Regions from separate parts of the Streptomyces sp. NPDC090445 genome, predicted to be linked through region 2. Evidence: riboswitches for the same ligand, from Rfam matches in the RefSeq annotation. Region 2 holds a riboswitch; each other region holds the start of a gene.

Region 1 (3,235 bases), on a different contig from region 2:
TGATCAAACGGGACCTGGGCATCAAGGACATGGGCACCCTGCTCCCGGGCCACGGCGGCATCATGGACCGGCTGGACTCCTTGCTGCCGACCGCCCCGGTGGTGTGGTTGCTGCTGGCGCTGTTCGTCGGCACGGGCTGAGCCCGCGCCACGGAGCCACGCGGCGGAGCCGCATATCGGACGCAGTATGGACCGGCTGGACTCCTTGCTGCCGACCGCCCCGGTGGTGTGGTTGCTGCTGGCGCTGTTCGTCGGCACGGGCTGACCGCCGGGACGGGCCGGGGCACCGGCCGCGGGATCGTCGGCAGCGGCCGATCCGACCGGGTTATCCTGAAGGGCGCACCATTTCCGTGGTGCGCCCTTTCCCCGTGATCGCGGGGATGCATCTCGTGAGGTCTCCGGGCGCGGACCGCGCCATCGCCATCGCTCCGCACGTGCGGAGCCCGTCGGACCTCGTCGCCTGAGGAAGGACCGATCATGGCACCCCGCCCCGCTCCGGGAGAGCTCACCTTCGTCGCGCCGAAGGGGGCGAAGAAGCCGCCGCGGCACCTCGCCGACCTGTCGCCGGCCGAGCGGCGCGAGGCGGTCGCCGCGATCGGCGAGAAGCCGTTCCGGGCCAAGCAGCTCTCGCAGCACTACTTCGCGCGCTACGCCCACGACCCGGCGGAGTGGACCGACATCCCGGCGTCCTCCCGCGAGAAGCTCCGCGAGGAGCTGCTGCCGGACCTGATGCGCGTCGTACGGCACATCTCCTGCGACGACGACACCACCCGCAAGACCCTGTGGCGGCTGCACGACGGCACGCTCGTCGAGTCCGTGCTGATGCGCTACCCGGACCGGGTCACCATGTGCATCTCCTCGCAGGCGGGCTGCGGCATGAACTGCCCGTTCTGCGCCACCGGCCAGGCCGGCCTGGACCGCAACCTGTCGACCGCGGAGATCGTGCACCAGATCGTCGACGGCATGCGCGCCCTGCGCGACGGCGAGGTCCCCGGCGGCCCGGCCCGGCTGTCGAACATCGTCTTCATGGGCATGGGCGAGCCGCTGGCCAACTACAACCGGGTCGTCGGCGCCATCCGCCGCCTCACCGACCCCGAGCCCGACGGCCTGGGCCTGTCCCAGCGCGGCATCACCGTCTCCACCGTCGGCCTGGTCCCGGCGATGCTGCGGTTCGCCGACGAGGGCTTCAAGTGCCGCCTCGCCGTCTCGCTGCACGCCCCCGACGACGAGCTGCGCGACACCCTCGTGCCGGTGAACACCCGCTGGCAGGTCCGCGAGGTCCTCGACGCGGCCTGGGAGTACGCCGAGAAGTCCGGCCGCCGGGTCTCCATCGAGTACGCCCTGATCCGCGACATCAACGACCAGGCCTGGCGCGGCGACCTCCTGGGCCGGCTCCTCAAGGGCAAGCGCGTCCACGTCAACCTGATCCCGCTGAACCCGACGCCGGGTTCGAAGTGGACCGCCTCGCGCCCCGAGGACGAGCGGGCCTTCGTCGAGGCCATCGCCCGGCACGGTGTGCCCGTGACCGTGCGTGACACCCGCGGTCAGGAGATCGACGGTGCGTGCGGCCAGCTGGCCGCTGCGGAGCGGTAGCTTCCGCTTCTCGCGGTGCCGGTTCGGCCACGGGGTACCCTGTGGCCGAACCAATTGCATATTCCGACAGGGGAGCGCCACAGCGCTGAGAGTGCGGCACCGTCAGCCGCAGACCCTCTGAACCTCGCCCCGGTCATGCGGGGTAGGAAGTTCGGTCACCACTCAAGCTGTTGCGCCCTGCCCCGGCGCCCGCTCCGACAGAGCGCCGGGGCAGGGCCGCGTCTTCTCCTGGTCATCCCAGGAGGAATACACCAGTGAGCACCACCAGGAAGATCGCGGGAGCTGCCCTCGCGGCCGCCCTCGGCGTCACCACGCTCAGCGCCTGCGGCGGCGACGGCGGGCAGGACAAGCCCGAGGGCAGCGCCGGCGGGTCGCCGAAGTCCAAGACGGTCACCCTCGTCTCCCACGACTCCTTCAACGTGACCGAAACGGTCCTGAAGGAGTTCGAGCAGCAGAGCGGCTACACCGTCAAGGTCCTCAAGTCCGGGGACGCGGGCGCCGCCCTCAACCAGGAGATCCTCACCAAGGGCTCCCCGCGCGGCGACGTGTTCTTCGGTGTGGACAACACGCTCCTCTCGCGCGCCCTGGACAACGGCATCTTCACCCCGCACGAGGCCAAGGGCCTGGCCGGCGTGAAGCCCGAGTACGTCCTCGACAAGCAGCACCGGGTCACGCCCGTGGACTCCGGCGACATCTGCGTCAACTACGACAGGGCGTACTTCGCCGACAAGAAGATCGCCCCGCCGCAGACGCTCGACGACCTGCTCAAGCCCGAGTACAAGAACCTGCTGGTCACCGAGAACGCGGCCACCTCCTCCCCGGGCCTGGGCTTCCTGCTGGCCACCGTCGGCAAGTACGGCGAGGACGGCTGGAAGGACTACTGGAGCAAGCTCAAGGCCAACGGCGTCGAGGTCGTCGACGGCTGGGAGCAGGCCTACAACGAGCGCTTCTCCGGCTCCGCGGGCGGCAAGAAGGCCAAGGCCGACCGCCCGCTGGTGGTCTCGTACGCCTCCAGCCCGCCGGTCGAGGTCCTGTACGCCGACCCGAAGCCGGCCGAGGCCCCCACGGGCGTCGCCACCGGCACCTGCTTCCGCCAGGTCGAGTTCGCCGGCCTGCTCAAGGGCGCGAAGAACGAGGAGGGCGGCAAGGCGCTGATCGACTTCATGATCGGCAAGAAGTTCCAGGAGGACATGCCGCTCCAGATGTTCGTGAACCCGGTGGTCACGGACGCCGCGCTGCCGGAGCTGTTCACGAAGCACGGCGTGGTCGTCGAGAAGCCCGAGACCGTGGCTCCCGAGAACATCGCCAAGAACCGTGAGCAGTGGGTCAAGACATGGTCCTCGCTCGTCGTGAAGTAGCCCCCGGCAGGACAGCGGGCACGGCGGCACGCGGTGCGGCCGTCAGGTTGGCCCTGATGGCCGTGCCGCTGGCCTTCTTCGCACTGTTCTTCGCCTACCCCGTCACCGCGATCGTCGGCCGCGGGGTCAGGACCGACGCCGGCTGGCAGTTCGGCCGCATCGGCGAGGTGCTGACCCGGGCCGACATCGCCGGGGTGCTGTGGTTCACCGCCTGGCAGGCGGTCGCCTCCACGCTGCTCACCCTGCTGATCGCGCTGCCCGCCGCGTACGTCTTCGCACGGCTGG
Region 2 (3,235 bases):
GACCCCCGCACGGCCCGGGCGCGCCGTCCGGGTGCTCCGCGCCGCGCTACTGCGGGGCAGCCACGGCCGACTTCAGGGGGGTGCCGGGGTCGGCCACCCGGCCGGGGTCGACGGCGGCGCCGGTCTCGATCAGCTTGCGGCCCTGGGCGAGGTCCCGCGGCCGGCCCACGGCGAGGATCGCTACCAGCGACCCGGCCCGCAGCCAGCACACCGACCACGCCTGCCCGCCGGGGTCGCCGCGCCACAGCAGGGTGTCCGCGTCCGCGTGGTGGCCCGCGTACTGGACGAACCGCCCGAACTGCTCGGACCAGAAGTACGGGACCGGGTCGTAGACCTGGAGCGCGGCCCCGGACTCCGCCTTTGCCTCTGCCTCCGCCCCGGCCCCGGCCCCGGCCCCGGCCCCGGCCAGGATGTTCGCCGCGACCACCCGCGGCCCCTGCAGCGCGTTGTCCCAGTGGTGCACCAGCAGCCGCGCCCCGTACCGCGCCGAGGGGAACGAGGCGCAGTCGCCCACCGCGTACACCCCCGGCAGGGAGGTCCGCAGGTACGCGTCCGCCGTCACCGAGCCGTCGGCGCCGAGCTCGACGCCCGACCCGGCCAGCCAGCGGGTGGCGGGCCGCGCCCCGATGCCCACGACGACCGCCCCGGCGGGCAGCTCCCGGCCGTCCGCGAGCAGCACCCGCCCGGACTCCACCGAGGCGACCTTGGCGGAGGTCAGCAGGGCGGCCCCCACCTCCTCGTACCAGCCGGCCATCGGAGCGGCGACCTCCGCCGGCAGGGCGCCCGCGAGCACCCGGTCCGCGGCCTCGACCACCGTCACCGCGCAGCCCGCCTCCCGGGCCGCGGTCGCGAACTCGGCACCGATCCACCCGGCGCCGACGACGACGGTGGCCGGGGTCCGGGCCAGCACCGGCCGCAGCCGGGCCGCGTCGTCGAGGGTGCGCAGCAGGTGGACGCCGGGGACGCCCTCGGAGCCGGGCAGGGTCAGCGGTTCGGCGCCGGTCGCCAGGACCAGGACCCCGTACGGGACCGGGCCGGACTCGGTGTCCAGCTCGCGGTCGGCGGCCCGCAGCCCGGTCACCTCCACGCCGAGCCGGAGTTCGATGCCCAGGCCCTCGAAGTCGACGTCGAAGGCGGAGTCCTCGGCCTTGCCGAGCAGGACCGCCTTGGACAGCGGGGGCCGGTCGTAGGGCTGGTGGGGCTCGGCGCCCAGAAGGATCACGGGGCCGGTCCAGCCCTGCTCGCGCAGGGCGACCGCGGTCTGCACGCCGGCCATTCCGGCGCCGACGATGACGACGCCGCTCTGAGTGTGTTCGGTCTGCTCGCTCACGCAACCCACCCTAGTCAGCAGTGATCGGTGAGGAAGGGTGCACCGGCGGCCGCGTCCCGGCTCTCTCCCGCCGCCCGAAGGGGAACGGCTACTGTGGCCACCGTACCTATCGCGGGAGCCCGGGCGCACCGGGCTGAGAGGGAGGCTGGCCGGCCTCCGACCGTCCGAACCTGATCCGGGTCATGCCGGCGAAGGGAGGGGCTGGACGCCCATGCACTCGTCCAAGGGAACCGCGACGGCCGCGGGATCCGACGTCCTCGTCATCGGGGGCGGGATCATCGGCCTGGTCACCGCCTGGCGGGCGGCCCGGCGCGGGCTGCGCACCGCCCTCGCCGACCCGGCCCCCGGCGGCGGCGCCGCCCGGGTCGCGGCGGGCATGCTCGCCGCCGTCACCGAACTGCACTACGGCGAGGAGACCCTGCTCGGCCTCAACCTCGCCTCCGCCGCCCGCTATCCGGAATTCGCCGCCGAACTCGCCGACGCCAGCGGCGGCATGGACATCGGCTACCGCGCCTGCGGCACGCTCGCCGTCGCCCTCGACGCCGACGACCGGCTCCACCTGCGCGAACTGCACGCCCTGCAGCGCCGCTGCGGCCTGGAGTCCGAGTGGCTCACCGGCCGCGAATGCCGGCGCCTGGAGCCGATGCTCGCCCCGGGCGTCCGCGGCGGCCTGCGCGTGGACGGCGACCACCAGGTCGACCCGCGGCGGCTGGCCGCCGCCCTGCTGGCCGCCTGCGAGCACGCCGGCGTCGACATCCGCCGGGCGAACGCCGAACGGCTCGTCGTCACCGCCGACCGGGCGGCCGGCGCCGTGCTCGACGACGGCACCGAGCTGTCCGCCGACCAGGTGGTGCTGGCCGCGGGCTCGCTCAGCGGCCGGCTGGCCGGCGTACCCGACGAGGCGCTGCCGCCCGTCCGGCCGGTGAAGGGGCAGGTTCTGCGGCTCGCGGTGCCCGCCCCGTACGCGCCGTTCCTGTCGCGGACCGTACGGGCCCTCGTCCGCGGCAGCCACGTGTACCTGGTGCCCCGCGAGAACGGCGACATCGTCATCGGCGCCACCAGCGAGGAACTCGGCTGGGACACCACGGTCACCGCCGGCGGGGTGTACGAACTCCTCCGCGACGCACACGAGTTGGTGCCCGGCATCACCGAACTGCCGCTGACCGAGACCCTCGCCGGCCTGCGCCCCGGCTCCCCCGACAACGCCCCGCTGCTCGGCCCCACCGCCCTGCCCGGCCTCCACCTGGCCACCGGGCACCACCGCAACGGGGTGCTGCTCACCCCCGTCACCGGCGACACGATGGCCGAACTGCTCGCCACCGGCGCCCTGCCGGAAGCCGCCCTGCCCTTCAGCCCGCGCCGCTTCTCCCCCGCACGTCAGGAGTCGTACGCATGACCATCTCCGTCAACGGCGAGCCGCGCGAGCTCGCGCCCGGCACCACCCTCGACGCGGTGGTCGCCACCCTCACCGCCGCCCCCTCCGGGGTCGCGGCCGCACTCAACGAGACCGTGGTCCCGCGCGGGCAGTGGCCGCACACCGCGGTCGGCGACGGCGACCGGGTCGAGATCCTGACCGCGGTCCAGGGAGGCTGAACACGATGGCGGACGACGCACTCCTCCTCGGCGGCCGGACCTTCTCCTCCCGCCTGATCATGGGCACCGGCGGCGCCCCCAGCCTCGACGTGCTGGAACACGCCCTGACCGCCTCCGGTACGGAACTCACCACGGTCGCGATGCGCCGGCTCGACCCGGCCGTCCGGGGCTCCGTCCTGGGCGTCCTCGACAAGCTCGGGATCGCGGTCCTGCCGAACACGGCCGGCTGCTACACCGCCGGCGAGGCGGTCCTCACCGCCCGGCTGGCCCGCGAGGCGCTCGGCACGGACTGGATCAAACTGGAGGTCATCG
Region 3 (3,235 bases), on a different contig from region 2:
AGGCAGAGGTCATGATGAGCTTCCTCGTTTCCGAGGAGCTCTCGTTCCGGATCCCGGTGGAGCTCCGGTACGACGCCGGCGACCCGTACGCAGTACGGCTTACCTTCCACCTTCCCGGAGACGCGCCGGTGACCTGGGCGTTCGGGCGGGAGCTGCTGCTCGACGGCATCAACAAGCCGTGCGGGGAAGGCGACGTCCACATCGCCCCAGCCTCGTCCGAGGAACTGTCCGACGTCCACATCCGGCTCCAGGTCGGCAGCGACCGCGCCCTCTTCCGGGCCGGTGCGGCACCCCTGGTCGCCTTCCTCGACCGCACCGACCGGCTGGTTCCACTCGGTCAGGAGCGCAGCCTCGGCGACTTCGAGATGAGCCTCGACGAGGCGCTCGACAAGATCCTCGCCGAGTCCCGGCAGAACGAGCAGAACGCCGGCTGACAGCCGGACTCAGCGCTTGCGCCGCCGGCCCCGGCCCCGGTTCCCGCGCCCGGTACCCGGGGCCGCCGTCGTAGCGGTCGCGCCCGCCGGCCGGTCGGCGGACACCACGAGCGCTGCGAGCGCCGTCGTGACCGGGACCGAGGCCACCAGGCCGATCGAGCCCACGAGGGTCCGTACGATCTCCACCGCGACGAGCTCGCTGTTGGCCACCGCGCCCACGCTGCTGTTCGCGATCGAGAACAGCAGCAGCAGGGGCAGGGCCGCGCCCGCGTAGGCCAGCACGAGGGTGTTGACCACCGACGCGATGTGGTCGCGGCCGATGCGGATGGCCGCGCGGTACAGGGACCGCGGCCCCATCGCCGGGTCCGCGTGGTGGAGTTCCCAGACCGCCGAGGTCTGGGTGACCGTCACGTCGTCGAGCACGCCGAGCGATCCGATGATGATGCTCGCGAGCAGCAGACCGCTCATGTCGATGTCCGGGTACAGCCCGTGGATCAGCCCGGTGTTGTCGTCGGTGTTGCCGGTGAGGAACGCCCAGTCGATGAACACCGAGCCCAGCAGTCCGATCAGCAGCAGCGAGACGAGCGTGCCGAGGACCGCGACGGAGGTGCGGGCGGTCAGCCCGTGGCACAGGTAGAGCGCGATCAGCATGATGGCACTCGCCCCGATGATCGCGACGACCAGCGGATTCGAGCCCTGCAGGATCGCCGGCAGGATGAACAGGGTCAGCACGGCGAAGCTGATGACGAGGGCGATCAGCGCGAACAGGCCGCGCATCCGCCCCACCAGGACCACCACCAGGGCGAAGATGCCCGCCAGTACCGCCAGCGGGATCTTGCGGTTCACGTCGATCACGGAGTACTGCAGGTCCCGAGGGGCGTCGGGGGCGTAGGCCACGACCACCTCCTGACCGTCCGCCAGCTGCCGGGGAGCCCCCGGTTGGACGATTTCGATGAAGGTGCGGCCCTTGTCGCGGCCGGTGCCGACCTCGACGGTGGCCTTCTTGCACTGGCCGGTCTGCGCGGCCTGTGCCTCACGGCCCTCCGGTGTCGAGGGGTTGGCCGTCGGCGGCACCTGCGAGGCGTTCACGGATTTGCAGTCGACCTGTTCGAGCCGAACGACCCGGCCCTGCTCGGTCTGGCGGTCGAAGCCCACGCCGGAGCGCTCGTGTGCGGGGGCGCCGCCCGGCCAGAGCACTGCCATGCCGACGAACACGGCCGTGGCGAAGGGGATCAGCACGGCTGCGATGACCTTGCGCAGGTGCTTCGAGACGGGAGCCGCAGGCCCGTGGCCGTGGGAATGGCCATGCGCGTGACCGTGGCCGTGGTCGGCATCTCCGTGGCCGGTGTGGCCCGTGGGCTCGGCGGGCTCGTCGGGGGGCTGTGTCGAGGACGTCACTGGCTGATCATCGCAAGAGTTGAGGGGGCCCACTGTTCAGCACGCCACAGATGACGCTAGCGTGGTGGCACCTTTGCACAACGCGGGAGCTCGGAGCACCGGGCTGAGAGGGCGCTGATCACCGTACGCAGGCACGACATGCGTACGGGAAGAGGCTGCGCCGACCGCCGAACCTGTTACCGGGTAATGCCGGCGTAGGGAGATCAGGTCTCATGACCATTCAGGACGCACGCACGCCTGCCGTCGGCCAGGACGCCGACGGCGGGACCGAGCGCCAGCCGGGCTGGCACAAGGGCTACGTGGCGGGCTCCCGCCCCGACATCCGGGTGCCGGTTCGCCAGGTCCACCTCACCAACGGCAAGGACGTGACGCTCTACGACACGTCCGGTCCGTACACCGACCCGCAGATCGAGACCGATGTCCGGCGGGGTCTGGCGCCGCTGCGCGAGAACTGGATCATCGGCCGCGGCGACACCGAGGAATACGCGGGCCGTCCCGTGCGCCCCGAGGACGACGGCATCAAGCACACCTCGCCGCGCGGCGGCCTCAAGAACCTCGACGCGGTCTTCCCCGGCCGTCCGCGCCTGCCGCGCCGCGGCCGGGGCGGCCAGGCCGTCACGCAGCTCGCGTACGCCCGCCGCGGTGAGGTCACCCCCGAGATGGAGTACGTCGCGATCCGCGAGAACGTCTCCCCCGAGGTCGTGCGCGAGGAGATCGCCGCAGGTCGCGCCGTGCTGCCCGCGAACGTGAACCACCCGGAGATCGAGCCGATGATCATCGGCAAGAGGTTCCTGGTGAAGGTCAACGCCAACATCGGCAACTCCGCGGTCACCTCCTCCATCGAGGAGGAGGTCGAGAAGATGACCTGGGCCACCCGCTGGGGTGCCGACACGGTCATGGACCTCTCCACCGGCCGCAACATCCACACCACCCGCGAGTGGGTGCTGCGCAACTCCCCCGTGCCGATCGGCACCGTGCCGCTCTACCAGGCCCTGGAGAAGGTCGACGGCAAGGCCGAGGAGCTGACCTGGGAGATCTACAAGGACACCGTCATCGAGCAGGCCGAGCAGGGCGTCGACTACATGACGGTCCACGCCGGCGTGCTGCTGCCGTACGTGCCGCTGACCGCCCGCCGCAAGACCGGCATCGTCTCCCGCGGAGGCTCGATCATGGCCGCGTGGTGCCTGGCGCACCACAAGGAGAACTTCCTCTACACGAACTTCGAGGAGCTCTGCGAGATCCTCGCGGCGTACGACGTGACGTACTCGCTGGGTGACGGCCTGCGCCCCGGCTCGATCGCGGACGCCAACGACGCGGCGCAGTTCGCCGAGCTGAAGACGCTGGGCGAACTGAACAAGATCGCCAAGAGCCACAACGTGCAGACGATGATCGAGGGCCCGGGG

Evidence for each region. Region 2 has a riboswitch for thiamine pyrophosphate ahead of thiO (glycine oxidase ThiO). Riboswitches for the same ligand answer to the same signal wherever they lie in the genome.
Region 1: it holds a riboswitch for thiamine pyrophosphate, as region 2 does, so the genes downstream of both, ACIQUT_RS27085 (thiamine ABC transporter substrate binding subunit) here and thiO (glycine oxidase ThiO) in region 2, are expected to answer to the same signal.
Region 3: it holds a riboswitch for thiamine pyrophosphate, as region 2 does, so the genes downstream of both, thiC (phosphomethylpyrimidine synthase ThiC) here and thiO (glycine oxidase ThiO) in region 2, are expected to answer to the same signal.

The regions. Positions count from the first base shown of each region.
Region 1 is NZ_JBIVXV010000017.1:81,291-84,525, forward strand. It holds gene ACIQUT_RS27075 (phosphatidate cytidylyltransferase) at 1-140, shown strand, start outside; gene rlmN (23S rRNA (adenine(2503)-C(2))-methyltransferase RlmN) at 477-1,592, shown strand; TPP riboswitch at 1,651-1,759, shown strand; gene ACIQUT_RS27085 (thiamine ABC transporter substrate binding subunit) at 1,847-2,950, shown strand; gene ACIQUT_RS27090 (ABC transporter permease) at 3,007-3,235, shown strand, end outside.
Region 2 is NZ_JBIVXV010000002.1:142,142-145,376, forward strand. It holds gene ACIQUT_RS05355 (NAD(P)/FAD-dependent oxidoreductase) at 47-1,330, opposite strand; TPP riboswitch at 1,432-1,544, shown strand; gene thiO (glycine oxidase ThiO) at 1,542-2,726, shown strand; gene thiS (sulfur carrier protein ThiS) at 2,723-2,923, shown strand; gene ACIQUT_RS05370 (thiazole synthase) at 2,929-3,235, shown strand, end outside.
Region 3 is NZ_JBIVXV010000007.1:166,608-169,842, reverse strand. It holds gene ACIQUT_RS17620 (SsgA family sporulation/cell division regulator) at 1-434, shown strand, start outside; gene ACIQUT_RS17615 (YibE/F family protein) at 444-1,832, opposite strand; TPP riboswitch at 1,905-2,050, shown strand; gene thiC (phosphomethylpyrimidine synthase ThiC) at 2,045-3,235, shown strand, end outside.